4 regions of the Pantoea sp. At-9b genome follow, and region 3 is predicted to be linked to each of the others. Evidence: predicted binding sites of a transcription regulator. Region 3 holds the regulator's gene; each other region holds the start of a gene.
What was found. Region 3 encodes PurR, which represses purine synthesis genes. Its sites were predicted from a motif close to CANGCAAACGTTTGCNTG; they were not measured.

Region 1 (8,105 bases), 1.1 Mb from region 3:
TGGTCAGCAGCCTGCGCGAGCGCGGGGCCATCTTTATCGAAGAGATCAGCGAAGTGCCGGATGACGCTATCCTGATCTTCTCGGCGCACGGGGTATCTCAGGCAGTACGTGCTGAAGCGAAGGCGCGGAATCTGACCATGCTGTTTGATGCCACCTGTCCGTTGGTGACCAAAGTGCATATGGAAGTGGCACGCGCCAGCCGTAAAGGTGTCGAGGCCATTCTGATTGGGCATGCGGGTCACCCGGAAGTGGAAGGGACGATGGGGCAGTACAGCAACCCCAACGGCGGCATGTATCTGGTGGAATCGCCGGAAGATGTGTTCAAACTGCAGGTCAAAGATGAAAGCAACCTGTGCTTTATGACCCAGACGACGTTGTCGGTCGATGATACGTCAGACGTGATTGACGCGCTGCGTCAGCGTTTCCCGGCAATCATCGGACCGCGTAAAGATGATATCTGCTACGCCACCACCAACCGTCAGGAAGCGGTGCGTGTGCTGGCGCGTGATGCTGAGGTGGTGCTGGTGGTCGGGTCGAAAAACTCGTCCAACTCCAATCGCCTGGCGGAACTGGCCCAGCGAGCTGGCAAACTGGCGAAGCTGATCGACTCTGCCGATGATATTCAGGAAGAGTGGGTAAAAGGCGTGACCACCATTGGTGTCACTGCCGGGGCTTCAGCGCCGGATGTTCTGGTGCAGCAAGTGATTCAGCGTCTGCGCGATCTGGGCGGCGAAGCGGCGATTGAACTGATTGGCCGTGAAGAAAACATCGTATTTGAAGTACCGAAAGAACTGCGTGTAGAAGTACGCAACGTGCAGTAATCCCTTCCCCGTAGCGGCGCGATTTATCGCGCTTTTTTTCGACCGGCAAAAAGACGCGCGATAAATCGCGCCGCTACACCAATCCGCGCAAGCCTATTTCCACCTGGTGAGATTGCTTTTACTGATAATCTGACGCGGCTGGCATAAAATTCTTATTATCCCTTTTTTATTGTGGCGTGACTGTTATCTGACCGTTAACCTGTTTGCGCTTTGCATGCATAGATTTGTATCAGGAATGAATAAATATGAGTGAAATCCGCATTGCTATTGTTGGTGCGCCGGGTCGCATGGGACGCAATTTGATTCAGGCTGCGCAGCAGGCGGAAGGCGTAGTATTAGGCGCTGCGCTGGCGCGTGCCGGTTCGTCACTGATCGGCAGCGATGCCGGTGAGCTGGCAGGTATCGGCAAGACCGGGGTGATCATCACCGCGGATTTGCAGCAGGTGGTGAACGACTTCGACGTGCTGATCGACTTCACCCGCCCGGAAGGTACGCTGGAATATCTGGCTTTTTGCCGCCAGCACCACAAGGCGATGGTGATTGGCACCACCGGTTTTGATGAAGCGGGCAAAGCGGCGATTCGCGCTGCGGCAGAAGAGATTGGCATCGTATTCGCCGCTAACTTCAGCGTTGGCGTGAACCTGGTACTGGAGCTGCTGAAACAGGCGGCGAAAGTCATGGGCGATTATGCCGATATTGAGATCGTGGAAGCGCATCACCGTCACAAAGTTGATGCACCATCAGGGACGGCACTGGCGATGGGTGAAGCCATTGCTGAGGCGATGGACTGGAAACTGGACGAGCACGCGGTCTACGCGCGTGAAGGCCATACCGGTGAGCGCAAAGCGCAAACCATCGGTTTTGCCACCGTGCGTGCTGGCGATATCGTCGGCGAGCATACCGCGATGTTTGCTGATATTGGTGAACGTGTAGAGATTACCCACAAGGCTTCCAGCCGCATGACCTTTGCAAATGGTGCTGTGAAAGCTGCAAGCTGGCTTAAAGACAAGAAATCTGGCCTTTATGATATGCGTGATGTGCTGGATTTATCGATGTTGTGAGTGTTGTGAACCATCGTGATGTGGTTATTTCAATCGGTAAGACATTGATTGAATAGGGCAATATTATTATTGCCCTTTATTTTACCTATAAAAAGTCGGTTTGGTTAAAATTGATTACTAAGATGCCTGTTTATCTATGTTTGTGATCATTATTTATCCGCTAAAACATCATTTTTTACCATTTGGTCAAAAATATCCTCCAGCTAGCACGCTTTTTAGATTATTTCCGCCTCGCAACCGTTTATTTTTCCGAGTTGTCTCGCTCTTTTGTCCCTTTCTGTGGCTTTTAACATTCAGTTGCCCGAAAAAAACAAAAAAATAACGTCTCAGGGTAGACAAGGTGCAGGTCGATCATTAGAATGCGCGCAATTTGCCAAAAATCGACCAGTCAGGCGGTTTTTGCATTGATTCAGGACCGTATTTTGAATTAATATGCAAATATTGTGACTGTTTATTCCCTGGAGGATGTTTTGATTAAGTCAGCGCTCTTGGTTCTGGAAGACGGAACCCAATTCCACGGTCGGGCCATCGGGGCAACGGGATCGGCAGTGGGGGAGGTCGTTTTCAATACGTCAATGACCGGTTATCAAGAAATCCTCACTGATCCCTCCTATTCCCGCCAGATCGTCACCCTCACTTATCCCCATATCGGCAATGTTGGCGTTAATGCCGCCGACGCAGAGTCCAGTCAAATTCATGCCCAAGGCCTTGTTATTCGCGACCTGCCGCTGATTACCAGCAACTTCCGTAGCGAAGAGAGCTTGTCAGCTTACTTGCAGCGCAACAACATCGTCGCCATTGCCGATATAGATACTCGCAAGCTGACGCGTCTGCTGCGTGAGAAAGGGGCACAGAACGGCTGCATCATCGCCGGTGATAACCCGGATGCCGCGCTGGCGTTGCAGAAGGCCCAAGCCTTCCCGGGCCTGAAAGGTATGGACCTGGCAAAAGAAGTGACGACCGCAGAAACCTATCCGTGGCAGCAGGGGAGCTGGACACTGGCAGGTGACCTGCCAGAGCAGAAATCAGCAGAAGAATTACCCTTCCACGTGGTGGCTTACGATTTTGGTGCCAAGCGCAATATCCTGCGTATGCTGGTGGATCGCGGCTGCCGCCTGACGGTCGTACCGGCGCAGACCTCAGCGGAAGACGTGCTGAAGCTGAACCCGGACGGTATCTTCCTCTCCAACGGTCCTGGCGACCCGGAGCCGTGCGATTACGCCATCAGCGCGATTCAGTCTTTCCTTAATACCGACATCCCGGTATTCGGTATCTGCCTCGGCCATCAGTTGCTGGCGCTGGCAAGCGGTGCGAAGACCATCAAAATGAAGCTGGGCCATCATGGCGGCAACCATCCGGTGAAAGATCTCGACAACAACACCGTGATGATCACTGCACAGAACCACGGTTTCGCCGTTGATGACAGCAACTTACCGGCTAATTTGCGTGTGACCCATGTGTCGCTGTTCGACCAGACCGTGCAGGGCATTCACCGTACCGACAAACCGGCTTTCAGCTTCCAGGGACACCCGGAAGCCAGCCCAGGCCCGCACGATGCGGCGCCGCTGTTCGATCACTTTATCGAACTGATTGAAGCCCACCGTTCTAACGCGAAGTAATCAGGAGCTAACGATGCCAAAACGTACAGACATAAAATCCATCCTGATCCTTGGCGCAGGTCCGATCGTTATCGGCCAGGCATGTGAATTTGACTACTCCGGTGCACAGGCGTGTAAAGCGCTGCGTGAAGAGGGTTACCGCGTCATTCTGGTGAACTCCAACCCGGCTACCATTATGACCGACCCGGAAATGGCCGATGCGACCTATATCGAGCCGATCCACTGGGAAGTGGTGCGCAAAATCATCGAAAAAGAGCGCCCGGATGCGGTGCTGCCAACCATGGGCGGCCAGACGGCGCTGAACTGTGCGCTGGAGCTGGAGCGTCAGGGTGTGCTGGAAGAGTTCGGCGTGACCATGATCGGTGCGACGGCTGATGCGATTGATAAAGCCGAAGACCGCCGCCGTTTCGACGTGGCGATGAAAAGCATCGGTCTGGATACCGCACGTTCCGGTATCGCGCACACCATGGAAGAAGCGCTGGCAGTGGCTGAAGATGTTGGCTTCCCGTGCATTATCCGTCCTTCCTTTACCATGGGCGGCACCGGTGGCGGTATCGCGTATAACCGCGAAGAGTTTGAAGAGATTTGCGAACGCGGTCTGGACCTGTCGCCGACCAATGAGCTGCTGATTGACGAGTCGCTGATTGGCTGGAAAGAGTACGAGATGGAAGTGGTGCGTGATAAAAACGACAACTGCATCATCGTCTGCTCGATCGAAAACTTCGATGCGATGGGTATCCATACCGGTGACTCCATCACCGTAGCGCCAGCGCAGACCCTGACCGACAAAGAGTATCAAATCATGCGTAACGCCTCGCTGGCGGTACTGCGTGAAATCGGGGTTGAGACCGGCGGTTCCAACGTCCAGTTCTCCGTTAACCCGAAAGACGGTCGCCTGATCGTCATCGAGATGAACCCGCGCGTATCCCGTTCTTCGGCGCTGGCTTCTAAAGCGACCGGCTTCCCGATTGCGAAGGTGGCAGCGAAACTGGCGGTGGGCTTTACCCTCGACGAACTGATGAACGACATCACCGGTGGTCGTACTCCGGCATCCTTTGAGCCGTCCATCGACTACGTTGTGACCAAGATTCCGCGCTTTAACTTCGAGAAGTTTGCCGGTGCTAACGACCGTCTGACCACCCAGATGAAATCTGTCGGTGAAGTGATGGCGATTGGCCGTACTTTCCAGGAATCGATGCAGAAAGCGCTGCGCGGTCTGGAAGTGGGTGCCAACGGTTTTGACCCGAAAGTGAACCTTGATGATGCCGAAGCGCTGACCCGCATTCGCCGCGAGCTGAAAGATGCCGGTTCTGACCGTATCTGGTACATCGCCGATGCGTTCCGTGCAGGCATGTCGGTTGATGGCGTGTTCAACCTGACCAACATTGACCGCTGGTTCCTGGTGCAGATTGAGGAGCTGGTGCGTCTGGAAGAGCAGGTGGCGCGCGAAGGCGTGAAGGTGTTGGACTTTGCCTTCCTGCGTGCGCTGAAGCGTAAAGGCTTTGCCGATGCGCGTCTGGCAACGCTGGCTGGCGTGGCGGAAAGTGAAATCCGTAAACTGCGTCAGCAGTTCAACCTGCACCCGGTGTACAAACGTGTTGATACCTGTGCGGCAGAGTTCGCGACCGACACGGCCTATATGTACTCGACCTATGAGGAAGAGTGTGAAGCCAATCCTAACCAGGATCGCGACAAGATCATGGTACTGGGCGGTGGTCCGAACCGTATCGGCCAGGGCATCGAGTTTGACTACTGCTGCGTCCACGCCGCGCTGGCGCTGCGTGAAGATGGTTTCGAGACCATCATGGTTAACTGCAACCCGGAAACCGTCTCTACCGACTACGACACTTCTGACCGTCTCTACTTCGAGCCGGTTACGCTGGAAGATGTGCTGGAAATCGTGCGCATCGAGCAGCCGAAAGGCGTCATCGTCCAGTACGGCGGTCAGACGCCGCTGAAACTGGCGCGTGCGTTGGAAGCGGCCGGTGTGCCGGTTATCGGTACCAGCCCGGACGCGATTGACCGCGCTGAAGACCGTGAACGTTTCCAGCAGGCGGTTGAGCGTCTGAACCTGAAACAACCGGCTAATGCCACGGTGTCTACCCTGGAGCAGGCGGTGGAAAAAGCGGTCGGTATCGGTTATCCGCTGGTGGTGCGTCCGTCTTACGTCCTGGGTGGCCGTGCGATGGAAATCGTTTACGACGAAATCGACCTGAAGCGTTACTTCCAGACGGCGGTATCCGTTTCTAACGATGCGCCCGTTCTGCTGGACCGTTTCCTCGATGACGCGGTTGAAGTGGACGTGGATGCGATTTGCGACGGCGAGCGCGTGCTGATTGGCGGCATCATGGAACATATCGAGCAGGCGGGTGTGCACTCTGGTGACTCCGCGTGTTCTCTGCCAGCCTACACCCTGAATGCTGAGATTCAGGACGTGATGCGTCAGCAGGTGGAAAAACTGGCGTTCGAACTGAATGTCCGTGGTCTGATGAACGTGCAGTTTGCGGTGAAAGACAATGAAGTCTACCTGATTGAAGTTAACCCGCGTGCGGCGCGTACCGTACCGTTCGTCTCCAAAGCGACCGGTGTACCGCTGGCGAAAGTGGCGGCGCGCGTGATGGCAGGTAAAACGCTGGCTGAGCAGGGCGTCACCAAAGAGGTGATTCCGCCGTACTACTCTGTGAAAGAAGTGGTGCTGCCGTTCAACAAGTTCCAGGGTGTTGACCCGATCCTCGGCCCGGAAATGCGTTCAACCGGTGAAGTGATGGGCGTAGGTCGTACCTTCGCGGAAGCCTTCGCCAAAGCGATGCTGGGTGCGCAGAGCAACATGAAGAAATCCGGTCGTGCGCTGCTGTCGGTGCGTGAAGGCGATAAGAAACGTATCGTTGATCTGGCGGCGAAATTGCAGAAGTTTGGCTTTGAGCTGGATGCTACCCATGGCACCGCCGTGGTGCTGGGTGAAGCCGGTATCAACCCGCGTCTGGTGAATAAGGTTCATGAAGGTCGCCCGCACATTCAGGACCGCCTGAAGAACGGTGAATACACCTACATCGTCAACACTACCGCAGGGCGTCAGGCGATTGAGGATTCCAAGCTGATTCGCCGCAGTGCGCTGCAATACAAAGTGCATTACGACACCACGTTGAACGGTGGTTTTGCCACGGCGATGGCGTTGAATGCGGATCCAACCGAAAAAGTGATTTCTGTGCAGGAAATGCATCAGCAAATCACCGGTTAATCGGTCTGCTCAGATCATCAACAACGGCTCCTCAGGGAGCCGTTTTTTTTGCACGATTGTTAATCTGCGCATAACATTAGTTTATGACAATATTATGATTTCATTAATTTTTAGCGCTTGATGCGGTATTGAATGTCCACACAATTATTAGCACAAATTTATAAATAGAAAGCGAGGCCGCTCGCTTTAGTATTTCGTTCGCTCATCTTTTCGAGCGTAACTGGGATATTTATAACAAATGAAAATGCGTGCTTTCACACTCACCGCCATTGCTGCGTTGGTCGCAGCGGCACCCCTTGCCAGCCAGGCTGAAGTCACTCTTCTCAAAGCCGACCCACAGGCTAACGATCCACTGAGCCGCCTTGACTTTAAAGTTGGCGGTAGTATTCGTCCGCAGTTCATGCATCAGAACGGCGTGAACGACAAATCCTACAAGCGTAACGGTTATGACGGCGGTTCACGTTTCCGCTTCACCGCCAATTATTATCTGTTTGATGATGTCAGCTGGGTCGGTTACTACGAGCTGGGCGTCAACTTCCCGGCATGGTGGGGTTGGGATAACCACTATGCCGACGGTGCCAACAACACCACGCGTCGTCAGCTGTATACCGGCTTCAAGAGCGCCACCCTCGGCGAACTCTACTTCGGCCAGCAGAACAGCGTTTACTATGATGTGGTCGGGGCGAAAACCGATATCTGGGACTACGACATGCTGGCCCAGGCACCGGGTAACGGTATCAACGGTGACTACGACGGTTCCTACCGTTCACGTAAACAGCTGAAATACAAAAACACTTTCGGCGATGTTGACGTTTATGCGTCTTACCTGTTTGAAGATAACGACTATCTGCCAGGCAAAGGGATGCGTTACAAACGTAAAGGCGGCGGCTCGCTGGGCGTGAACTATCACATCACCAAAGATCTGGCCTGGGGTACGGCGTGGAACTACACTCGTGCCGACATCCATCAGCCGTCAACGGGCGACAGCAAAACCTATGACCAGAACATCTACGGTACTGCGCTGAGCTGGACGCCGGGTAACTGGACACTGTCTGCCGGTGGTGGTTACTACCAGAACTTCCTGTCTACCAAGACATCGCAGGTACACAACTACTTCGCCGATGATGCCTGGGGTCTGGAATACTTTGCGGGCTACAAATTCCCGATTGGTCAGTATGCAGTTAAATCCATCCAGCCGTACTTTATGGGTGACCGCCTGGAATACCTGAATGGTCGTAACTACAAACGTATCGATAACGGTCTGGGTGTGAGCTTCCAGCTCGACTACGGTTTCCGTGTTGACTACGAATACGTGATTACCTCCAGCACCGACAAATCACTGGGTAACGTTAACCTGGTGCGTCTG
Region 2 (8,105 bases), 240 kb from region 3:
CCCTGTTTATCGAACTTGTAGTCTGCGGCATTGGCCGTCAGGCTGGCAGCCAGTAAGCCAGCACCGGAGAGCATCAGCAGGGTTTTCTTTAGCATGTCACTTTTCCTTTTCAGAGGTTAACGGGATGCGGCAACCCAGCATCCTTTGCAGCGTGATATCACGATCAATAAAGTGGTGTTTTAGCGCGGCAAGGCCGTGCAATAGCGACAGCACGACCACTGCCCAGGCGAGCCAGAGATGAATATCACCCGCCATATCGGCCTGCTCTGCTGCACCGGCAACCAGCGCGGGCACCTCAAACCAGCCAAATAGCGAGACCGGCTTACCATCAGCGGTGGAGATCAGGTAGCCGCTGACTAAAATGGCCAGCAGCAGGCTGTACAACAGCCAGTGAGCGGCAATGGCTGCCAACCTGACAGGGGTGGAATAGCTACTCAGCGGTGCGGGAGGAGGGGAAAACACGCGCCACATTAAGCGCAGCAGCAGGGCCGCAAATAACAGGATGCCGATACTTTTGTGAATTTCGGGTGCGCTGTGATACCAATTGTCGTAGTAACCGAGTCCGACCATCCACAGACCGAGCGCGAACATGCCATAAATGGCGAGCGCCATTAGCCAGTGTAATAAGATAGATATCAAACCAAAATGCTGTGGGGAATTTCGCCACATGATCGGTAAATCCTGTACGGAAATAACTGGCAATCAGCATCCATATATTGAAATATAAAATCAATCATCCTTACTTTTCTATAAACTGCGCAATAACTATTCGGGATTTATGGCGGATTTTGCGCATGGCGCTCAGAATTATTGAATAACTACGCAGGAGCGTCAGGGGAATAACGCGTTGAAATTAATTACTACACTTTTTGCGCTGTGATTTAAGCCGCTAATTAAATGTTTGTGAGTTTATGTCATGGAGTGTCAGCATGGCCGTTACCACAGGGGTAACGGCCAGGGCTGATCAGGCAAAACGTGTCAGTGAGAACGGGGTAATATCAAAAGAAAAAGGTTTGTCTTGGGCAAATTCACTGGCCAGTTCACCCAGCACGCTGGCGAATTTAAAACCATGACCACTTAGCCCGGTGATGATTAAACGGTTTGGCTCACCTGGTAGGGTATCGATGATAAAATCCTCGTCAGGCGTGTTGTCATAACTACAGGCTTCGCCATGCAAACAAACGCTCACCCCGGGCAGAAACTGGCGCAAAAAGCGGAAGGCTTCGCTACCATCGGCGGCAACACTGCCGAACGGCTTGCGATCTGCCGGTGTCTGCATAACCTGACCACCGTCATGACGACCGACTTTGAGCGCATTATTGTCAGCCGGGAAGCCATAGAAGTGGCTGCCGTCGGTCATCTCCACGGTAAAGCCGGGAAACTGGTTGTTTTCACTGTAACGGCCATCCGCCTGATGCCAGGCAAACACTTTACGCACCGGCGTCACCGGTAAATCCGCCACCAGTTGGCTGACCCAGGTACCGGCGCTGACCAGCAGTTTACGGGCGCGAAATACCCCTTCACTGGTCGTCACCTGTTGCAGATCGCCATCGCGGCCGATTGCCGTCACCGGACAGTTAAACAGTTGCGCACAACCCGCCTGTTCCGCCAGTTTCACCCAACTACGTACCGCCTCTTCGCATTTGAGAAAGCCGGAATTTGGCTCGAATACCCCGATGTAGCCATCAGGCACGGCAAATTGCGGCCAGCGTTTGCGGACTTCATCGGCCTGTAAAATTTTTACATCCAGTTGCCAGACCCGTGCGCTGTCGATGACGTTTTGAATAAATGTTGAGGAGAGGGGGGCGAGATTGAGAATGCCGCTACGATGCATGATCCGCTCACCGCTGTTACGCTCCAGCTCATCCCACAAGGTTTGCGCGCGCAGCACCAGCGGAACGTAACGTTCGCCTTCGCCGTAAGCATGACGGATTAAACGGGTTTCACCGTGATGGGTGCCTTGAGAATGGGGCGGGTGGGCGCTATCGATCATCAATACCGAGAGGCCCGCCTGAGTTGCGTAGTACCCGGCGGCGGCACCGACTGACCCACTGCCGACCACAATCAGATCATAAACCATATGACATCACTCCTGAAAAACGCTGAACTTTTTCAGCAGCATATCAAAAGAGTGCTCCCATGAAAAAGGCACCCTTGAGGGTGCCCCTTACACGCGATGCCAGAGATTAATGCTTTTGATTATCACGTAGGTATTGCTCTGTGGACTCAATTTTCGCAATGCCAGCTTCGAGTATCGAGATAAACTGTCGGGCCACATCCGTGGTCAGCCAGTAGGTAGGGCCAACATCAGCTTCTTCTTCTTTCTGGTCCTGCGATGATAGCGAGTGCAGGCGAATCATCATGGCGTCATAGCTGTCAACGGTGCTAATGTCCCATCCCACTAATGGATGAGTCTGAATGACGTCTTTATTTCTGTCCATTATAACCTCCTTTTTACTCGTTAAACGAAGTGCTTCTTGAGGTTCAATGCGGCTGTTCTTGCACAAGCGAGATAATTATAACATGAAACGAACGGTACAATAGTTAAAAAATGTGGTGGTGAAAAAAAACACAAAATAAATGCTTTTGAGATGCGTCTTTTTAAAAATAATAACACACCTGCACGTGTGGGTATTTATCCCCGCGACCCATGGCCGACGCTTAAGAGATTATCGGCAGCAATGTTGCCTGGCTTTAGGAAAACTCTTGAGCCGATAAAAACTGTGAAGTTAGCCCTTTTCCTGGCCCTGAAGGCTGCCCACGCACTTCTGGATCTCTTCGGCCAGACGGGCAAATTGCTGCTGTAACTGCTCGTCATGGTTCTGGTTTTGCGCTTCAAGCGTCAGATTGTGGACCAGTAGCTGGCTGGCGCGATCGTCCAGACAAAAGGTCAGATTGGCAAAGGCATTTTCCAGCACGGTTAAGCGGCGTTGCTGCTCACTGATTAATGCCAGCAGCTCGCCAAACGTCATTGCCTCTTCCGGTTTATCGTGAGTCATCTAAAACGTCTCCTGTCAGCATGACGAAGTGCAAGAATAGGGGGATTAAAAATGATTCTAGATGCAGAGGCAATGTCTGGCGAGGCGGAAATAAAACAAAAAAGCCGGGTGGCGAAACCCGGCAAAAACTGCGCAGTGGCGGTTAATCGGTAATAAACCAGTCGTCAGCGCTTTCCCAGGTTTCCTGCAAAATATCGCTGATACGTTCGCGATTCTCTTTGCAACCACCAAACACGCTGAGTTGATTGCCGCTGGCATAGCGGACTTTGACATGATGTTCGTCGTCTGGGAAATCTCGGGAGATGCGGCGGGTAAGCTCTGCGCTTAGCGCATCCAGGGCGCCCGCAGGAAGGGGCTGAGTTTTTGCTACGGTAATTTCAACACGCATAAACACCTCCGGAATAATATACTGGTTATTTGTACAGTATAATTATCCCGAAGGCAAGCAACAAAATATTAGTCGATAACGCGCCAGTTGAGTGTCTCACCGGCGAGGAACGGCACCAGCGTATCATCGGCGACCGCAACGGTCTGCTCAACGGTCCACGGCTCACGTACCAGCGTCAGCGTCCCTTCATTCAGCGGTAAACCATAGAAGTTCGGACCATTTTCAGAACAGAATGCTTCAAAGTGCTGCAACGCATCCAGTTCTTCAAACACCGTGGCGTAGGCCGGTAACGATGTCGGTGCGTTGAATACCCCGGCACAGCCACAGCTGGCTTCTTTCAGATGACGCAAATGCGGCGCAGTGTCCGTCCCCAGGAACACACGACGGTTGCCGCTGGCGACCAGTTTACGCAGCGCCTCCTGATGGATATTGCGCTTCAGGATCGGCAGGCAATACAGGTGAGGGCGCACACCGCCCACCAGCATATGATTACGGTTAAACATCAGATGCTGTGGTGTGATCGTCGCGCCCAGCCGTTCATTCCCGGCAGCGAGGTAGTCGGCGGCTTCTTTGGTGGTGATATGCTCCATCACCACTTTCAGGCCAGGGAATTGCTGGCGCAACGGCTCCAGCACGGTTTCGATAAAACGTGCTTCGCGGTCAAAAATATCGATGTGGGAATCGGTTACCTCACCGTGCACCAGCATCGGCATGCCGATGTCCTGCATGCGCTCCAGCACACGGGCGATGGAAGCGATATTGGTTACGCCATGACTGGAGTTGGTCGTGGCGTGGGCCGGGTACAGTTTGGCGGCAGTAAACACCCCGGCGCGAAAGCCTTGTTCTATCTCATCGGGATCGAGAGAGTCGGTCAGGTAGCAGGTCATCAACGGGGTAAAGGCATGTTCTGCGGGCAGCGCGGCGAGGATACGATCGCGATAGGCCATCGCTGCGGCAACGCTGGTAACCGGCGGAACCAGGTTTGGCATGACAATCGCACGACCATTCACCGCACTGGTGTAAGGCAACACGGCCTGAAGCATCGCGCCATCGCGCAGATGGATATGCCAGTCGTCAGGGCGGCGAATCGTGATTTGCTGGGGTTGGGCTGTCATTCAAAAGGCTCCGGCTAGGTAGAAAACGAAAGGCACGTTTAGGCCGGGGAGTAATCATAAGGGTGTGGGCAACCGTTTGCACGGGATTTTGTTGCTGTTTTGTCGCGGCGCGATAAATCGCTCCGCGACATTTCAGGACAAGGAAATTAATCCGTAAACGGGATCACCAGCTGACCCGGTTTCACTTCCAGGCCTTTCGCGAATTTTTTCGCCAGCGCTTCGCCTTTGCTACGGTCTTCGCTCAGCACATACGCGGGTTTTTCATTGAAGTAACGCTTGAGCGACTCATTGAGATAAGGCGTCAGCGTTTTCATGATCGACGCCATTTTTTCCGGTTGCACTTGGGCATCAACAATCTCCAGATCCTTCAGGTAAATCGCGCCCTGTTGCGCATTGAATACCGGTTGCGCCTTCATTTTTAACTGCATTTCGGCTTGCTGTGGACCAAATAATGAGCTGACGTTAATGTTGGCTTTACCCGACAGCGTAATTTTACCCGGTTCTTCACGGCCAATCTGGCTGCTCAAATCCGTCAGCACAATATGCGCATTCACCAGTCCCGAGACGCCAATATCCTTCTCGAAATTGTTGTGTTTTTGCAGCGCCTGATTAACTTCCTGCTCGCTGATGGTGTATTGCGTCAATTGATTACAGCCGGCCAGCAGCACGGCAAAAAGCAGGGCCATCAGCCCTGGAAAAGCCTTCTTCATACTTTCCTCATCCTGAATGATACGGCAAACGTGCCATAGCCTGCCTGAATCAGGGGCGAGTGTCACCAGGAGAGAGATGAGAAACGTCGCAACGTTTCTCATCATAAGGGTCAGGCAGCGATAGAAGAGAGCAGATTGACCTGCGTTTGTTTCGCCATATTGTCCCGATAGGCCGCCACCCGGCTCGGCCATTCGATGCCGGCGACCAGGGTCAGCGAGCGTAACAACGGAAACAAATTGATATCATCTTCTGACAGTTCACCGTTGACCGCATTGGGTTTGACAATCAATTTGTCCAACTGACGAAGGTCATCATTGATGTTTTTAATCAGACCCGGCGCATGCTTGCGCAGTTCGCTGAAGTCACCGATGTTGGCCTGCTTTTTCTCCCGGAAATAGTGACGGGCTTCAGGCGTGGCGAATTCGGCAAAAGCCGCGTCGGCGATGCGGGGCAGCAGGAGTTTATTCACGTAACTGTTCACATGACGTAGCCAGTCAGTAATGGCGGGATTGGCCTTGCCATTCAGCAAGGTTTCGCCATCCTGTTTATCCACCAGGCGAACGATATCCATACTTTCTGGCATGGCGCTACCATCGGCTTTTTGCAGGATAGGGGCCATCTTTTGACCAATGAGTTTTTTCGGTGTGTTCTCGTCGTCGTTTAGCATCACGACCAGTTCAATCGGCAGATTCTTCAGACCAAAAATCATGCGCGCTTTGACGCAGAAAGGGCAGTGATCGTAGATGTAGAGTTTCATCCTGTTTCTCCTCGGTTCCCGGGGTGACCGACGTCACCCTTTTTACAGACGTGCGGGAAGTATGGGAGAGAAATCAGCTGCTGTACAACGCTGGGGCCACCGAGCGTGGCTGAAACTGCCACCACAATGCCAGTAGCGTCACGCTACCCACCGCGCTGAGCAACATCCACGGCAACTCCGGTAACGACAGTTGCTGGCCGACATCAAACATCCAGCCACCGCCGGAGTAACCAATCAGACCACCGATCGCCAGCCCGAGACGGCTGAACCCCATGTAGCTGCCACGGGCGCGTGGGCTGGCAAGCGAAGCACTCAGGGTTTCGCGTGCCGGTTCGGCAATGATCGAGCCGAGGTAGAACACCGCAATCAGGAAAAACAGCGACGGCAGGGTAGATGTCAGGCCCACCGGCAGCAGACTGATGGTCATCAGAAACAGCCCTGCCATCAGGCGAGTTTCCAGCCGGAAACGTTTCTCGCTCCAGCGTGCCAACGGATACAGCAGACTCAGCGAGAGCAACGCTTCAATGGCATACATCCATTTCACCGCCGCAGGTGCGCCCGCGACCTGATTCACCATCACCGGCAGCATCAGCATTACCTGCACCGCGAGGATGTAATAGCCGGTCAGCGTCAGTACATACAGGCGAAAACGCTTGTCCTGCCAGACACGATGCATGCCTTCGCGCATCGCGATACGTTCAGTGGAGATGCGCCAGGCCGGTAACCAAATCGCATTGAATAATGCCGCGCTGACGAATACCGCCGCGCCGACCCAACACACCAGCCGGAAGTCCCACGCCAGTAACCAGCTGCCGATCAGCGCGCCCAATACCGCACCCGCGCTGTCCTGCATCATCAGCAGGGAGAAGAAGCGGCCACGTTCGCGGGCACGCACCAGTTTCACCACCATCGCGCTGCGCGGGGGATCGAACAAGGTGCCGCCCAGGCCCGATAGCAGGCAGGCCAGCCACAGCAACCAGGGTTCATGCGCCAGCGCCATACAGGCAAAACCGGCCGCGCGCATCAGCATGCCGGTGACGATCAACGGACGCGCGCCAAAACGGTCGGCGATCGCCCCACCAAAAATGCCCAAGCCCTGCTGTACAAATTGACGCAGGCCGAGCGCAATCCCGACCATCAGCGCGGCCCAGCCGAGTTGTTCGACAAAGTGAATAGAGATGAGAGGAAATACGACAAAAAATCCTAACACCACCAACATGTTATCTACTAATAAAAATGTTTTACCGAGGCGTCGTGCCCGCGCAACCCGAGACATGCTTAATCCTGAGCAAGGTGGAGAGGAGAAAAGAGACCAGATGGTCTATTTTCTGCCTGTGCTGGCAGGAAAAACAGGATTATCAGGATGATATTTTTTCATCGAATCGGTAAAGAAATTAATCCTGGACAAGGATGAATACCTGAGCGCGGGAAACGGTGTTTTACCGCAGGCAGGGTGGCGGTTATAGTGAGATATAACGCCGATGGCGTACTTCCTTCTTAAGTCTTGGATTTCAGGAGTCAAGATGTTTGGCTATCGTTCTGCTGGGCCGCGCGTGCGCCTCACTACCGATCGTTTGGTGGTCCGTTTAGTCCATGAGCGTGACGCCTGGCGGTTGGCGGATTACTACGCGGAAAACCGTGTTTTTCTCAAGCCGTGGGAACCGGTACGCGATGAAAGCCATTGTTATCCGTCAGGCTGGCAGGCGCGTCTGGGACTGATCGCCGACATGCATAAACAAGGCTCGGCGTTTTATTTTGTGCTGATGGATCAGGAAGAGCGTGAAGTCCGGGGGGTTGCTAACTTTAGCAACGTCCTGCGAGGCTCTTTTCACGCCTGTTATCTGGGTTACTCATTAGGTGAGAAATGGCAAGGGCAGGGACTGATGTTCGAGGCCCTGCAAAGTGCTATTCGCTATATGCAGCGCCAGCAGCATATGCACCGAATCATGGCGAACTACATGCCGCATAATCAACGCAGCGGCGATCTGCTGGCACGTCTGGGATTTGAAAAAGAGGGTTACGCCAAAGATTACCTGTTAATTGATGGCCGCTGGCAGGATCATGTTCTGACAGCCTTAACCTGGCGCGAGTGGACTCCGGACCGCCGCGGATAATAAAAGGGAACACGACAATGA
Region 3 (8,105 bases):
ATCTCTACAATGATGTCGCAACCACCGACCAGCTCGCCATCAACCCACAGCTGCGGGAAAGTCGGCCAGTTGGCGAATTTTGGTAACTCAGCACGGATGTCCGGGTTTTGCAGGATGTCGACATACGCGAAGCGCTCACCACAGGCAGACAGAGCCTGTACCGCTTGTGCAGAGAAACCGCAGCTTGGCAGTTTCGGCGAACCTTTCATGTACAGCAGGATCGGGTTTTCTGCGATCTGGCGCTGGATTTTCTCAACAGTACTCATTATTGCCTTCCTTAATTCCTCACTTCGTGTTTGTTTATTGTAGCGACTTCACCCCCGCACTGAAAACGGGATTTTGCGGTCCGGGCACATCAATCGCCATGTTTGTTAAGTTCCAGTGCCATAAATAACATTTTCATATCATGAATAAGCATGAACCGATTAATAATTAGCAATATTTCTGCTGGGTTAACCAGCTGAAATCGCTCATTTTTGCCCCATATCAACTCTGCTAACAGATTAATGGAAAAATGCCTTACCTTTTGGAAAAAAACTGGATTAGAATCATCTCGGCGCTGATCATTGATCAGATTTTTCTAACATAGCCGCAGGCTGTTTTCTTCAGACTGCTTAACCTGTAACCGGACTATGCGTTTACTCATTACGCTTTTTATGCTGGCTTTCGCCCAACTGTTTTTTAATGTGGCTTCTGCGTCACCGCATGCGCCCATCAATGCCAGTTTGCATAACGCAGAGAAGAAAAGTGCGCGTGAAGATGAGCGTCGCAAACGACGTCCGGTAAAAACCAGCACGAAGAAATCCCGTCTTGCCACCAGTGTTCAGAAGCTAAAACTGAAAAAACAGCCGAAAACGGAAACGGCGCTGCACAAAACCACCCGCAGCAAAAAATCTCTGCTGAAGTCACCGTCTAAAAAATATGGCCACCAGCGCACCGCCAAAAGAGCGGAGAAGCAGGATGATGGCGGCGATCTGACCACCATCAAGATGAGCAACTCCCACCGTCAGCGCTATCAGAAAGCCCGTGAAACCGCCATGAACAAACTGATGGGGCAGATTGGCAAGCCTTATCAATGGGGTGGCACCTCACCGCATACCGGTTTCGATTGCAGTGGCCTGGTGTGGTACGCCTACAAGGATCTGGTCAAATACAAATTCCCCCGCACCGCCAACGAAATGTACCATCTGCGCGATGCGGCACCGATTAAGCGCGATATGCTGGAGAAAGGCGATTTGGTGTTCTTCCGCATCAATCATCGCGGCACCGCTGATCATGTGGGTGTTTATCTCGGCAATGGCAAATTTATCCAGTCACCGCGTACCGGTAAAGACATTCAGATCAGTGCGTTGGGTGAGGACTACTGGTTGAAACATTATGTTGGCGCTCGCCGGATGATGACGCCCAAAACCATCCGCTAACCCGCCGCCCGCGAGCAGAAAAAGCCGGACTGATTTTTCAGATCCGGCTTTTTTTATTAATGAAGGATCGCGGTGAAGCTGAACACGATAATCATTAACAGCGCGCCCACAGTGGTAAACAGCGCCAGTTTCAGGTCGGTACTCATCACAACTCCTTAGTCACATTAATTGAAGGGTTATCGTAATTTTGTCACAGCCCCCGGCAAAAATCTCGTCTTATCCGCGCCAGCTTGCTAGAATCGCCGCCTTTCGTTGCGCAACAGATTTTGCGCACGCTGTGTTTGCGGCAAGTTAAAGTGTTATTGACTGAGTGTTAAGGTCTTTTTCTTCGCCATTTGCCCCGAAAATCGGGGCGTAAAACCATTAGCAGACGCAAACGTTTAACAATATACTTATCAGTTAGTTGCGATAAGCCCGGGAGTACCATTTTCATGGCAACAATTAAAGATGTGGCGAAACGCGCCGGTGTCTCCACCACCACGGTTTCGCATGTCATCAACAAGACGCGTTTTGTCGCGGAAGAGACGCGTAACGCCGTATGGGAAGCGATCAAAGAGCTGCATTACTCGCCCAGCGCCGTGGCGCGCAGCCTGAAAGTCAACCACACCAAAACGCTGGGACTGCTGGCGACCTCCAGCGAAGCCCCCTATTTCGCCGAGATTATCGAAGCAGTGGAGAACCATTGTTTCGACCGTGGCTACACGCTGATCCTTGGCAACGCGCATAACGATCTGCAAAAACAGCGCGCTTATCTGTCGATGATGGCGCAGAAACGCGTCGATGGCCTGCTGGTCATGTGTTCTGAGTACCCTGATGACCTGCTGACCATGCTGGAAGAGAACCGCAACATCCCGATGGTGGTGATGGACTGGGGCGCATCGCGCGGCGACTTCACTGATACGGTGCAGGATAATGCCTTCCAGGGCGGCTATCTTGCGGGTCGTTATCTGATCGAACGTGGTCATCGCGACATTGGTGCCATCCCCGGGCAAATGGAACGTAACACCGGCGGTGGCCGCCATGCGGGTTTCATGCAAGCGCTGAATGAAGCGGGTATCAACGTTCGGCCGGATTGGATCGTGCAGGGCGACTTCGAACCGGAGTCCGGTTATCAGGCGATGCAGCAGATCCTCAATCAGAAGCAACGTCCGACTGCCGTGTTCTGCGGCGGCGATATCATGGCGATGGGCGCGATTTGCGCTGCGGATGAGATGGGTCTGCGCGTGCCGCAGGATATTTCCGTGATCGGCTATGACAATGTGCGCAACGCGCGTTATTTCACTCCGGCGCTGACGACCGTGCACCAGCCTAAAGCTCAACTGGGTGAAAAAGCCCTGGAGATGTTGCTGGATCGCATCACCAGTAAGCGTGAAGAACCCCAGACCATTGAGGTTCAGCCCACGCTGATTGAACGCCGTTCCGTCGCTGACGGCCCGTTCCGCGATTATCGTCGCTAAGCCTCCGTTTCGCTCAGCCATTCCTGGTTGAGCGTTTCGGCATCACCGAGATAGCTCAGCAACCAGCCTAATGCCGGTGAGTTGCGTTGTTCCGACCAACTGACACAACACGGGCTATCCGGGAATGGCGTGGGTAACGCTAATTCGGTCAGTGCACCGCTATCCAGCAACGGTCGGGCTAAATGGCCCGGCACCATGCCGACGCAGAGTCCGGCAAGCAGGCAGTCAAGGCCGGTTTCCCATTCCGGCACCACCAGCCGACGCTGATTATCCAGCGTCCATGTCATACGTCGCGGCAACGCCCGCGAGGTGTCTTCCAACACCAGCGAAGGCCAGGCGCGCAGCGTTTCGTCGTCCAGCCGTGCGCTTTGCGCCAGCGGATGTTCGGGGCTAACCACACAGCGCCAGTTCAAGGCCCCCATATCCTGAAACGAGAAACGTCCACCGACCGGGATCGCTTGGGTCGCACCAATTGCCACATCAACCCGCCCGTCCGCCAGCGCATCCCAGACGCCATTGAACACCTCATAGCTGATAATCAGCTCCATGTCGGGAAAGTGACGGTAGAAATCCCTGACCAGTTGCCGGGTACGCTGCGGCTTCACAATACAATCTACCGCGATACTGAGCTGCCCACGCCAGCCGTTCGCCAGTTGCTGACACTGTCGCCGCGTCGCCAGCATTTTTTTGATAACACTGCGCCCCTCACGGACAAAATGCTCCCCTGCCGCCGTCAATACCACTTCCCGATGCTGACGTTCAAACAGCGGCACGGCCAGCCAGGTTTCGAGCTGACGTACCGTATAGCTGATGGCAGAAGGCACCCGATGCAGCTCCTGCGCCGCTGCACTGAAACTGCCGGTGCGCGCCACCGCATCTACCACTTCAAGCGCGTATTCAGACCACATTTTTCTGCCTGCAAATTTTTTGATAGCAACGCGCAAATATTAGCGTTTCACAAAGCCCGGCGCACGCTTTTACACTCCTCCGCGTTCAACCTGTCTAAAGAGAATTACCAATGTTGTCATCAAAAGGATTTCTGCCTTACCTTGCTTTACTCAGCATGCTGGGCTTTCTTGCTACGGATATGTACCTGCCGGCATTCGGTGCGATGCAGCAGGATTTTGCCACCGCACCGGGTACCATCAGTGCCAGCCTGAGCCTGTTCCTTGGTGGGTTTGCCTGTGCACAGGTGTTCTGGGGACCGCTGTCTGACCGCTTCGGTCGTAAACCGATTCTGCTGGCGGGATTAGTGATCTTTGCCCTTGGCTGTCTCGGCATGTTGTGGGTGACTGACGTTCGTTTGATGCTGGCGCTGCGTTTTGTGCAGGCAGTCGGCGTCTGCGCGGCGGCCGTGAGCTGGCAGGCGTTGGTGGTCGATCGTTATCCCCAAACTCAGGCCAACAAAGTTTTTGCCACCATTATGCCGCTGGTTGCCTTGTCACCGGCGCTCGCCCCGTTACTCGGAGCCTGGCTGATGGGGCATTTTCACTGGCGCAGCATCTTCCTGCTGCTGACCATCGTCACCCTGGTCTTGCTGATCGGCACTCTGCGCCTGACCAATCCCGTGCGCACACCAACCGCCCAGACCTCCCAGCCAGGCTGGCTGGCGCTGCTGGCGTCACGCACCTATAGCGGCAACGTGCTGATTTACTCCGCCTGTTCCGCCAGCTTTTTCGCCTGGCTGACCGGTTCTCCCTTCATCCTCGCCGATGCAGGGTTGTCTCCGGCGGATATTGGTCTGAGCTACGTGCCGCAGACCATCGCCTTTCTGATCGGCGGGTTCGGCTGCCGTGCACTGCTCAATCGTTTTCAGGGGAAACAACTGCTGCCGTGGTTGCTGGTGATCTACAGCCTGAGTATCTTCGGCCTGTTTGCGGTGGCGCAATTTTCCGCGCCGGCGCTGTGGGCATTGCTGTTGCCGTTCTGCGGCATGGCGCTGGCAAACGGCGCAATCTATCCGATTGTGGTCGCCAGTGCCCTGCTGCCCTTCCCTCAGGCGACCGGCAAGGCCGCTTCGTTGCAAAATCTGCTGCAACTTGGATTGTGCTTTGTAGCCAGTCTGGTGGTGTCTGCTGGATTGCAGCAAGCGCTGCATAGCACCAGCCTGGTGATGCTTGCCACCGTTGCACTCGCCTGGGCCGGTTTCGGCTGGCAACGAACCGCAAACGCACAAAGTGATGTTGCTCACAACTCCTTAGCCTGCGAAGATAATCACTGAGGCAACGACTTTAGTTAGCAACCTAACGATAAGTCGTTGAACATTGACCCACGGAAGCATATACTGCGTGGGTCAGCATTTCTGTAACAAATCAATAACATAATTGTATTAATATTAAGCGACTCTGTCGCTGGGATGGCGTCTGCACGATATTCTCCCGCGGTGTTGTGCCAGACATTTCTATTCAGATTCATACCTCTGTAAAACGTCGGATATCTGGCGCACGGATTTTCCGTGAGTTCTCTCACAAGCCTGGAGAAATTGACTATTCTTTTCTCAGGTTGAAATCGGAAAGGTGATGGAGAAGCTATGAGTTCATCGTGTATAGAAGAAGTGAGCCTTGAAGAAAACCACTGGTTTCGTATCGCCCATGAATTATTGGAACGGGCTGATATTGCCATTAATGGCACTCGCCCCTGGGATATTCAGGTTAAGCATCCGGATTTTTTTAAACGGGTCCTGCAAGAAGGTTCACTGGGCCTGGGTGAAAGCTATATGGATGGTTGGTGGGACTGTGAAAGCCTCGACATGTTTTTCCACCGCGTACTGAAGCATCATCTGGATCAGCAATTACCTCATCATTTTAAAGACACGTTGCGTATCGCAGCCGCGCGTCTGACCAATTTACAATCGAAAAAACGCGCCTGGATTGTCGGTAAAGAGCATTACGACCTTGGCAACGATCTGTTCTCTCTCATGCTCGATCCTTTCATGCAGTACTCCTGTGGTTACTGGAAAGAGGCAGAGACGCTGGAACAGGCGCAGCAAGCCAAACTCGATATGATTTGCCGCAAGCTGCAACTGGAACCCGGCATGACACTGCTGGACATCGGTTGTGGTTGGGGTGGTCTGGCGGAGTTTGCCGCACGCAATTATGGCGTGAAGGTACATGGCGTCACCATTTCGGCAGAACAACAGAAGATGGCACAGCAACGGTGCGCCGGTCTCGACGTCACCATTCTGTTGCAGGATTATCGCGATCTGAATCTGCAAGTTGACCGTATCGTCTCGGTCGGCATGTTCGAACATGTGGGTCCGAAAAATTACGCGACCTATTTTGAGGTGGCCGATCGTAATTTGAAGCCGGACGGTATTTTCCTGCTGCATACCATTGGGGCGATTAAAACCGATATGAATGTTGATCCCTGGATCGACAAATATATCTTCCCGAATGGTTGCTTGCCCTCCGTTCGCCAGATTGCCAATGCCAGCGAATCACATTTTGTGATGGAAGACTGGCACAATTTCGGCGCGGATTATGACACCACGTTGATGGCCTGGCATAGCCGTTTTCTCGATGCCTGGCCGCAGCTGGCAGAAAAATACGGTGACCGTTTCAAACGCATGTTCAGCTACTATCTCAATGCCTGCGCCGGTGCATTCCGCGCACGTGATATTCAGCTGTGGCAGGTGGTATTCAGCCGCGGTGCGGAAGGTGGCCTGCGCGTTGCGCGTTAGCTTCCCGTTTGTAGCGGCGTGATTTATCACGCGCTTTTAACACAGCGCGATAAATCGCGCCGCTACGATTACCAGGTTATTCGCTCTCGTCGGACGGGTGCTGGGCCAGCGCTGCTGCTTCGCGTTGTGCCAGTACGCGCTCGACAGTTTCCACAATCGCCTGCGTGTGCGGGTCAATCTCGATATTCACCTTATGACCCAGTTTCTTCGCCCCCAATGTGGTGCGCTCCAGCGTTTCCGGGATCAGGTGCACACAGAATTTACTCTTGGTCACATCGCCAACCGTCAGGCTGATACCATCAATGCCGACAAAGCCTTTATGCAGAATATATTTGATCTGCGCTGGGTCCTGTAATTTAAACCACACTTCCCGGTTGTTTTCTGACTGGATAATTTTGCAGATTTCCGCCGTGGTCATAATATGACCGGACATTAAATGACCGCCAATTTCGTCGCTGAATTTTGCGGCACGCTCAATATTCACCACATTACCAACCTGCAATTCACCCAGGTTGGTAATCCGTAACGTTTCTTTGATTAAATCAAAGCTGACCAGGTCACCCTCAATCGCCGTCACCGTCAGGCAGCAGCCGTTATTTGCCACCGATGCACCCAGCGCCAGTCCCGGCAGTAACTCTTCAGGCAGCTTCACCACATGGGTACGAAACAACTCTTTTTCTTCGATAGCAACAATCTCTGCTGTGCCTTGCACAATTCCAGTAAACATAATCTCAGCCTCTGCGAAGTTTGTGCCAGTTTATCACAGCTGAGTCGTTCGGGTTTAATTTGCCGGCGGGTAAAATTTACACAACCGTTTTAACAAAATGCGAACAAAGTTTGGCGAAGCGTCATCAGACCGGTACACTAGGCCGCGCATTCTTTGGGGATTTCTCCCCGTTCTCTTCTTATTTAAATGCAGGTGATACGTGCAGAAGTATTTAACAGAAGCGCGTCAATTGCTGGCCCTTGCGATCCCGGTCATCCTTGCTCAGGTTGCCCAGACTGCGATGGGGTTCGTAGATACCATTATGGCCGGTGCGGTAAGCGCCACGGATATGGCCGCCGTTGCGGTGGGCACGTCTATCTGGCTTCCCGCCATTCTGTTTGGTCATGGTTTGCTGCTGGCATTGACGCCCACCGTTGCGCAACTCAATGGTTCGGGACGCCGTGAGCGCATCGCCGAACAAGTTCGTCAGGGTTACTGGCTGGCGTTTTTTGTCGCGCTGCTGATCATGCTGGTGCTGTGGAACGCAGGTTATCTGATTCATGCAATGCATGATATCGATCCGCTGCTGGCCGCCAAAGCCGAAGGCTACCTCCATGCGCTGCTGTTCGGTGCACCGGGTTACCTGTTTTTCCAGGTGGCGCGTAATCAGTGCGAAGGTTTGTCGAAAACCAAACCCGGAATGGTGTTGGGTTTTCTCGGGTTGCTGACCAATATTCCCCTCAACTACGTGTTTATCTATGGCCATTTCGGCATGCCTGCGCTGGGCGGCGTGGGTTGCGGTGTCGCTACCGCCAGCGTCTATTGGGTGATGTTTATTGTGA
Region 4 (8,105 bases), 1.6 Mb from region 3:
TCACGCTCAGGGCTTGTATGCCGAAGCGGATAACCTGGTGTTTAGTGCGCTGGATAAACTGCGTCGCGGCTTCCGGCAAAACCTGAGCGCGCCGGATACCCTCACCGACTGGCGTCCGTGGGTGCATGATATGCGTCTGTTCAAGGGGCCAGAAGAGATCGCTATCCTGCGCCGCGCCGGTGAGATCAGCGCGCTGGCGCATACTCGTGCGATGCAAGCTTGCCGTCCGGGGATGTTTGAATATCAACTGGAAGGCGAAATCCAGCATGAATTCAATCGCCACGGTGCGCGTTTTCCGTCTTACAACACCATCGTCGGCGCAGGCGAAAACGGCTGCATCCTGCACTACACCGAAAATGAGTGCGAGATGCGCGATGGCGATTTAGTGCTGATTGACGCCGGCTGTGAATTCCAGGGCTATGCGGGCGATATCACCCGAACTTTCCCGGTCAACGGCAAGTTTAGCGCCCCGCAGCGCGCCATTTACGACATCGTGCTGGCTTCGTTGTACAAAGCGCTGGAACTGTTCCGCCCCGGCATCAGCATCCATGATGTGAACGAAGAAGTGGTACGTATCATGGTCACCGGCCTGGTGGAGCTGGGGGTAATGACAGGAGAAGTGGATGCGCTGCTGGCAGAGCAGGCCCACCGTCAATTCTTTATGCACGGACTAAGCCATTGGCTGGGTCTGGATGTGCATGATGTCGGCCACTATGGCACGCCCAGCCGCGACCGTATTCTCGAACCAGGCATGGTCCTGACCATCGAACCCGGCCTGTATATCGCACCGGATGCCAAGGTTCCTGCGCAATATCGCGGCATTGGTATTCGTATCGAAGATGACATCGTCATCACCGCAGACGGCAACGAGAATCTGACCGACAGCGTGGTGAAGGATGCTGACGCGATTGAAGCCTTGATGGCGGCGGCACGACAGGCATGAGCATTCTGATTGCAGGCGGCGGTATGACCGGTGCCACTCTCGCGCTGGCGCTCTCTCATCTGACTCAGGGCAAACTGCCGGTGACGCTGATTGAACGCAGCGAACCGGACAGCCGTGCACATCCGGGGTATGACGGCCGTGCCATCGCGCTGGCGGCGGGCACCTGTCAGCAACTGGCGGAAATTGATCTGTGGCGTTCGTTACAGGATTGCGCGACCCCGATCACCCATGTGCATGTTTCTGATCGCGGCCATACCGGGTTTGTTTCGATGCAGGCAGCGGATTACCAGTTACCGGCGTTGGGGCAGGTGGTGGAGCTGTTTGATGTTGGACAACGGCTGTTTCAACGTCTGAAACAGGCACCGGGTGTGACCCTGCGCTGCCCGGCGCAAGTCACGGCGGTGTCACGCAATGCTGATACGGTGCAGGTGACGCTGAATAGCGGTGAGCAGTTGGACGCGGCCTTGCTGGTGGCGGCCGACGGCTCACGTTCTCCGTTGGCGGCCTCCTGTGGTATCAACTGGCAGCGTGAGGATTACCAGCAACTGGCGGTGATTGCCAATGTCACCACTCAGTTGCCACATCAGGGACGCGCCTTCGAGCGGTTTACCGAACACGGTCCACTGGCGCTGTTACCGATGTCGGGCAACCGCATGTCACTGGTATGGTGTCATCCACTGGAGGCCAGAGAAACCCTGATGCAGTGGGACGAGGCGACTTTCCTGCGTGAGTTGCAACAGGCATTTGGCTGGCGTCTCGGGCGCTTCACGCATACCGGTCAACGCGAAATCTACCCGCTGGCGCTGCAAACGGCGGAGCGTCAGGTGGCGCACCGTCTGGCGCTGGTTGGCAATGCGGCGCAAACGCTGCATCCGATTGCCGGACAGGGCTTCAACCTTGGTCTGCGTGATGTGATGTCGTTGGCGGAAAATCTCGCCAGCGCCTGGCGTCAGCGTCAGGACCCTGGCAGTTACGCGGTGTTGCATCATTTCGCCGCGCGACGCCAGCCAGACCGTGCCGCCACCATTGGCGTTACCGATGGTCTGGTGCGGTTGTTCGCCAACCGTTATGCTCCGCTGGTGGCAGGACGAAATCTTGGGCTGGTGGCGATGGACCACCTGCCGTGGCTGCGAAACCCCCTGGCTGCGCGCACGCTCGGCTGGGTAAAACGTTAAGCATGAATTAAGGGGCAGCAATGCAAACTTTTGATGTGGCTATCGCTGGCGGTGGCATGGTCGGACTGGCCGTCGCCTGTGGGCTGCAAGGCAGCGGATTACGCGTTGCAGTGCTGGAAAAGGCCGCAGAACCGCAGTTTGATCCCGCGGCTGCGCCATCGATCCGCGTATCGGCAATCAACGCAGCCAGCGAACGCCTGCTGCAAAAACTGGATGTCTGGTCGACGATCCTCGCCCTGCGCGCCAGTGCCTATCACGGTATGGAAGTGTGGGATCAGGACAGTTTTGGCAGCATCAGTTTCGATGATGAACAGCAGGGGCTCGCGCATCTGGGTCATATCATTGAAAACCCAGTGATTCACAGTGCGCTGTGGCAGCGAGCCAGCCAGTGCAGTGATATCACTTTGCTGGCCCCGGCGCAGTTGCAACAGGTGGCGTTTGGCGACAACGAAGCCTTTATCACGCTCCAGGACGGCAGCATGATGAGCGCGCGTTTGTTAATTGCTGCCGATGGCGCTAACTCCTGGCTGCGCGACAAGGCCGATATTCCGATCACTTTCTGGGATTACGATCATCACGCGCTGGTCGCGAATATTCGTACCGACCTGCCGCATGACGCCGTAGCACGCCAGGTGTTTCACGGTGATGGCATTCTGGCGTTTTTGCCCATGCAGGACCCGCATCTTTGTTCCATCGTCTGGTCACTGTCACCGCAGGAAGCCAGCCGGTTACAGGCGATGCCCGAAGCGCTATTTAATCAACAACTCTCCGTCGCATTCGATATGCGCCTCGGCTTATGTCAGGTTGAGAGCGAACGGAAAACCTTCCCGCTGATGGCGCGCTATGCGCGTAACTTTGCCGCGCACCGCCTGGCGCTGGTCGGCGATGCTGCGCACACTATCCATCCGCTGGCCGGGCAGGGCGTGAATCTGGGCTTTATGGATGCCGCAGAGTTGATCGGTGAAATTCGCCGCTTGCACAGTCAGGGCAAGGATATTGGCCAGCATCTGTATCTGCGTCGCTATGAGCGCAGCCGTAAGCACAGCGCTGCGCTGATGCTGGCGGGGATGCAGGGCTTCCGGGAGCTGTTTGCGGGCAGTAATCCGGCGAAAAAATTGTTGCGTGATGTTGGGCTGAAGTTGGCCGACACCCTGCCAGGCATCAAACCGATGATGTTGAAACAAGCCATGGGACTTAACGATATCCCCGGCTGGCTGCGTTAATCCCCCCATCCTGTAGCGGCGCGATAAATCGCGCCGCTGCGTTCAATACCTTCTTTTGCACCATTCTGATGCATCATCGCACCCTTTTTGCGCCTCGTTTGATTTATTCTAATTTCACGCCGGAATTCGCATTACATTTTCTCATGCAAAAGGTTTTCTTTTGCGGTGCCATTGGCCCATGATGAGTGCTGGATTACATTATTTTTCTGTATAAAAGTTAAGTTGTTGTATTTTATGCGTGGCTAATCACACAAAACCAGTGAATTATCCTGCATCCTGTGCGGCGCTTTGCTGACGACCGCGATGGGTTCGCCCTCGTTTTGCTTATGGTTAATTCGGGCGTTCGGTGGTAACGTCAGCGTAAAGAGAACGTTTGCGTCGGCTCAATTGGCGACGCAGGCGCGTCACGCTCACTTGTTTCTACAGGATGGTTATGACTCAGCAAACGCCTCTATTCGAACAGCATCAGGCCTGCGGCGCACGTATGGTGGACTTTCACGGCTGGATGATGCCACTCCACTACGGCTCGCAAATGGATGAGCATCATGTGGTACGCACGGATGCCGGTATGTTTGATGTTTCCCACATGACCATCGTTGACCTGCAAGGCGCTCGCACTCGCGAATTTCTGCGCTATCTGTTGGCAAACGACGTTGCCAAACTGACCCAGCCCGGCAAGGCGCTGTATACCGGCATGCTTAATGCATCAGGTGGCGTCATTGATGATTTGATTGTTTACTTTATGACCGAGGACTTCTTCCGTCTGGTGGTGAACTCGGCCACCCGTGAAAAAGACCTGGCATGGATTGGTGAACACGCGCAGCAGTATGGCATTACCCTGACTGAACGTGACGATTTAGCGCTGATTGCGGTGCAGGGACCCCAGGCCCAGCAGAAAGCGCAGTCGCTGTTCAGCGCAGCCCAACGCGATGCGGTGGCGGGCATGAAGCCGTTCTTTGGGGTGCAGGCGGATGATTTGTTTATCGCCACCACCGGTTATACCGGCGAAGCGGGCTACGAAATTGCGATGCCTGCGGCGGCTGCCGCGGATTTCTGGCAGCGTCTGTTGGCGGCGGGGGTGAAACCGGCCGGTCTGGGGGCACGCGATACGCTGCGTCTGGAAGCGGGGATGAACCTCTACGGTCAGGAGATGGACGAAGGCGTTTCACCGCTGGCGGCTAACATGGGCTGGACCATTGTCTGGGAACCGACCGACCGTGATTTTATTGGCCGCGCGGCGCTGGAAGCACAGCGTGCTGCCGGAACGGAAAAACTGGTTGGTCTGATCATGACCGAAAAAGGGGTGCTGCGTAACGGCTTGCCGGTACGTTTCACCGACGAACAGGGGCAGCCGCAGCAAGGTATTATTACCAGTGGCTCCTTCTCTCCGACGCTGGGTTACAGCATTGCGCTGGCGCGTGTGCCAGCGGGCATTGGCGAGCAGGCGATTGTGGAAATCCGCAACCGTGAAATGCCGGTGAAGGTCACCAAACCAATTTTTGTTCGCGCCGGTAAGCCGGTCGCACAGTAACTTTTTCAGGAGATTTGGCGATGAGCAATGTACCAAACGAATTGAAGTACAAAGATAGCCACGAGTGGGTACGTAAAGAAGCCGATGGCACTTACACCGTGGGCATCACCGAACATGCGCAGGAGCTGTTAGGTGACATGGTATTTGTTGACCTGCCAGAAGTGGGCGCGGTGTTTTCATCTGGTGATGACTGCGCCGTGGCAGAATCCGTGAAGGCGGCTTCTGACATCTACGCACCTCTCAGCGGTGAAATTGTTGCCGTCAACGAAGAACTGGAAAGTTCACCGGAACTGATCAACAGCGACCCGTACACCGACGGTTGGTTGTTCAAAATCAAAGCCAGCGATGAGTCAGAGCTTGACGCATTGCTGGATGCCGATGGTTATAAAAAGACCATCGAAGAGTAAGCGCCAGTAACAGAAGGTGTCGCGTGGCGGCACCTTTCTTTTTTGTCTGTATTAATACCCAGCCCGATTCAGGATTTACTGCTAATGACTCAGACTCTCAGCCAGCTTGAACATAACGGTGCTTTTATTGAGCGCCATATCGGACCTACGCCGGAGCAACAGGCCACCATGCTGGAAGCGATCGGTGCCAGCTCGCTGGAATCGTTGATCGGTTCCATCGTGCCTGCCGATATCCAATTGCCGGGACCGCCCGCAGTGGGTGATGCGGCCACCGAGCAGCAGGCGCTGGCAGAGCTGAAGGCGATTGCCAGTCAGAACCAGCGTTACAAATCCTGGATTGGTATGGGCTATACCGCGGTGATCACCCCTCCGGTGATTCTGCGCAACATGCTGGAAAACCCGGGCTGGTACACCGCTTATACCCCGTACCAGCCAGAAGTCTCGCAGGGTCGTCTCGAAGCCCTGTTGAACTTCCAGACTCTGACGCTGGATCTGACCGGTCTCGATATCGCATCCGCCTCGTTGCTGGATGAAGCCACCGCAGCTGCCGAAGCGATGGCGATGGCAAAACGCGTCAGTAAGCTGAAAAATGCCAACAAATTCTTTATTGCCGACGATATCCATCCGCAGACGCTGGATGTGGTGCGTACCCGTGCGGAAACCTTTGGTTTTGAACTGATTATCGATAACCCAGCCAAAGCGCTCGATCATGATGATCTGTTTGGCGTGCTGTTGCAGCAGGCGGGCACCACGGGTGAAGTGCATGACTACCGTTCGCTGATTGCCGAGCTGAAAAGCCGCAAAGTGGTGGTGAGTGTCGCCTCTGATTTTATGGCGCTGGTACAACTGGAAGCACCGGGCAAGCAGGGCGCAGACATCGTGTTTGGTTCAGCCCAGCGTTTCGGCGTGCCGATGGGCTACGGCGGACCGCACGCGGCATTTTTTGCCAGCCGTGACGAGCACAAACGCTCCATGCCGGGACGTATTATTGGTGTTTCGCGTGATGCTGCCGGTAACACCGCGCTGCGTATGGCGATGCAAACCCGTGAACAGCATATCCGCCGTGAGAAAGCCAACTCCAACATCTGTACGTCACAGGTGCTGCTGGCGAACATCGCGGGCTTCTATGCGGTCTATCACGGACCGGCTGGCCTGAAGCGTATTGCGTCACGTATCCACCGTCTGACCAGTATCCTGGCGACCGGACTGCAAAATGGCGGTCTGAAACTGCGTCACAATAGCTGGTTCGATACCCTGACTGTCGAGGTGGCAGACAAAGCGGCGGTGCTGAACCGTGCACTGAGCTTCGGGGTGAACCTGCGCAGCGACATCCATAACGCGGTGGGCATCACGCTGGATGAAACCACTCGCCGTGAAGACATTCAGGCGCTGTTCGCCATTCTGCTTGGCGATGCGCATGGTCTCGACATTGATGCGCTGGACAGCGTCGTAGCGGCAGAAAACAGTGGCATTCCGGCGGGGCAGCAACGTCAGAGCGCCATCCTCGAACACCCGGTATTCAACCGTCATCACAGCGAAACTGAGATGATGCGTTATATGCACAGCCTGGAGAAAAAGGATCTGGCGCTGAACCAGGCGATGATCCCGCTGGGTTCCTGCACCATGAAACTGAATGCGGCAGCGGAAATGATTCCGATCACCTGGCCGGAATTCGCTGAACTGCACCCGTTCTGCCCGGCAGAACAGGCTTCGGGTTATCTGCAAATGATTGGCCAGTTGTCACAGTGGCTGGTACAGCTGACCGGCTACGACGCGCTGTGCATGCAGCCGAACTCGGGTGCACAGGGTGAATATGCGGGCCTGCTGGCGATTCGCCGCTACCACGAAAGCCGTAACCAGGGCGATCGCCATATCTGTCTGATCCCCAGCTCTGCACACGGCACCAACCCGGCATCGGCACAGATGGCAGGGATGTCGGTGGTGGTGGTGGCCTGTGACAAACAGGGCAACATCGACCTCGGCGATCTGCGCGAAAAAGCGGCGCAGTCGGGCGATAAACTCTCCTGCATCATGGTGACTTATCCGTCAACGCATGGTGTGTATGAAGAGACCATCCGTGAAGTGTGCCAGATCGTGCATCAGCACGGCGGCCAGGTTTATCTTGATGGTGCCAATATGAACGCTCAGGTGGGGATCACCACGCCAGGCTATATCGGCGCGGATGTTTCGCATCTTAACCTGCATAAAACCTTCTGCATTCCGCACGGCGGCGGTGGCCCAGGTATGGGACCTATCGGCGTGAAAGCGCATCTGGCACCGTTTGTTCCGGGCCATAGCGTAGTACAGATTGACGGTGTGCTGACGCAGCAAGGTGCGGTTTCTGCCGCGCCATTCGGCAGCGCCTCGATTCTGCCGATCAGCTGGATGTACATCCGCATGATGGGTGCCGAAGGGCTGAAGCAGGCGAGTTCGGTGGCGATTCTTAATGCCAACTATATCGCCAGTCGTTTGCAGTCAGCCTATCCGATTCTCTATACCGGCCGCGATGGTCGCGTGGCGCACGAATGTATTCTGGATATTCGTCCGCTGAAAGAACAAACCGGTATCAGCGAAATGGATATCGCTAAACGTTTGATCGACTACGGTTTCCATGCACCAACCATGTCGTTCCCGGTGGCGGGTACGTTGATGGTGGAACCAACGGAATCCGAGAGCAAAATCGAACTGGATCGCTTTATCGATGCGATGCTGGCGATCCGTATGGAAATCGATCGGGTGGCTGATGGTGAATGGCCGGCAGAAGACAACCCGCTGGTCAATGCCCCGCATACCCAGATGGAGATCGTCGGTGAGTGGGCGCATCCA

Region 1: the regulator PurR is predicted to act here: its motif matches at 2,113-2,130, upstream of carA (glutamine-hydrolyzing carbamoyl-phosphate synthase small subunit).
Region 2: the regulator PurR is predicted to act here: its motif matches at 4,568-4,585, upstream of pyrC (dihydroorotase).
Region 4: the regulator PurR is predicted to act here: its motif matches at 3,704-3,721, upstream of gcvT (glycine cleavage system aminomethyltransferase GcvT).

What each region holds. Positions count from the first base shown of each region.
Region 1 is NC_014837.1:725,399-733,503, forward strand. It holds gene ispH (4-hydroxy-3-methylbut-2-enyl diphosphate reductase) at 1-821, shown strand, start outside; gene dapB (4-hydroxy-tetrahydrodipicolinate reductase) at 1,067-1,882, shown strand; gene carA (glutamine-hydrolyzing carbamoyl-phosphate synthase small subunit) at 2,353-3,501, shown strand; gene carB (carbamoyl-phosphate synthase large subunit) at 3,515-6,739, shown strand; gene PAT9B_RS03230 (porin) at 6,978-8,105, shown strand, end outside.
Region 2 is NC_014837.1:1,623,940-1,632,044, forward strand. It holds gene PAT9B_RS07350 (YceI family protein) at 1-95, opposite strand, end outside; gene PAT9B_RS07355 (cytochrome b) at 97-672, opposite strand; gene solA (N-methyl-L-tryptophan oxidase) at 965-2,080, opposite strand; gene bssS (biofilm formation regulator BssS) at 2,187-2,441, opposite strand; gene PAT9B_RS07370 (hypothetical protein) at 2,730-2,999, opposite strand; gene dinI (DNA damage-inducible protein I) at 3,142-3,387, opposite strand; gene pyrC (dihydroorotase) at 3,456-4,502, opposite strand; gene PAT9B_RS07385 (lipoprotein) at 4,649-5,212, opposite strand; gene grxB (glutaredoxin 2) at 5,323-5,970, opposite strand; gene mdtH (multidrug efflux MFS transporter MdtH) at 6,044-7,246, opposite strand; gene rimJ (ribosomal protein S5-alanine N-acetyltransferase) at 7,494-8,084, shown strand; gene PAT9B_RS07405 (DUF480 domain-containing protein) at 8,102-8,105, shown strand, end outside.
Region 3 is NC_014837.1:1,859,566-1,867,670, reverse strand. It holds gene PAT9B_RS08555 (Grx4 family monothiol glutaredoxin) at 1-269, opposite strand, end outside; gene PAT9B_RS08550 (C40 family peptidase) at 633-1,421, shown strand; gene PAT9B_RS30570 (YnhF family membrane protein) at 1,478-1,567, opposite strand; gene purR (HTH-type transcriptional repressor PurR) at 1,853-2,878, shown strand; gene punR (DNA-binding transcriptional activator PunR) at 2,875-3,786, opposite strand; gene punC (purine nucleoside transporter PunC) at 3,897-5,099, shown strand; gene cfa (cyclopropane fatty acyl phospholipid synthase) at 5,409-6,557, shown strand; gene PAT9B_RS08525 (riboflavin synthase) at 6,634-7,284, opposite strand; gene PAT9B_RS08520 (MATE family efflux transporter) at 7,484-8,105, shown strand, end outside.
Region 4 is NC_014837.1:3,499,562-3,507,666, reverse strand. It holds gene pepP (Xaa-Pro aminopeptidase) at 1-943, shown strand, start outside; gene ubiH (2-octaprenyl-6-methoxyphenyl hydroxylase) at 940-2,118, shown strand; gene ubiI (FAD-dependent 2-octaprenylphenol hydroxylase) at 2,139-3,341, shown strand; gene gcvT (glycine cleavage system aminomethyltransferase GcvT) at 3,775-4,872, shown strand; gene gcvH (glycine cleavage system protein GcvH) at 4,893-5,279, shown strand; gene gcvP (aminomethyl-transferring glycine dehydrogenase) at 5,364-8,105, shown strand, end outside.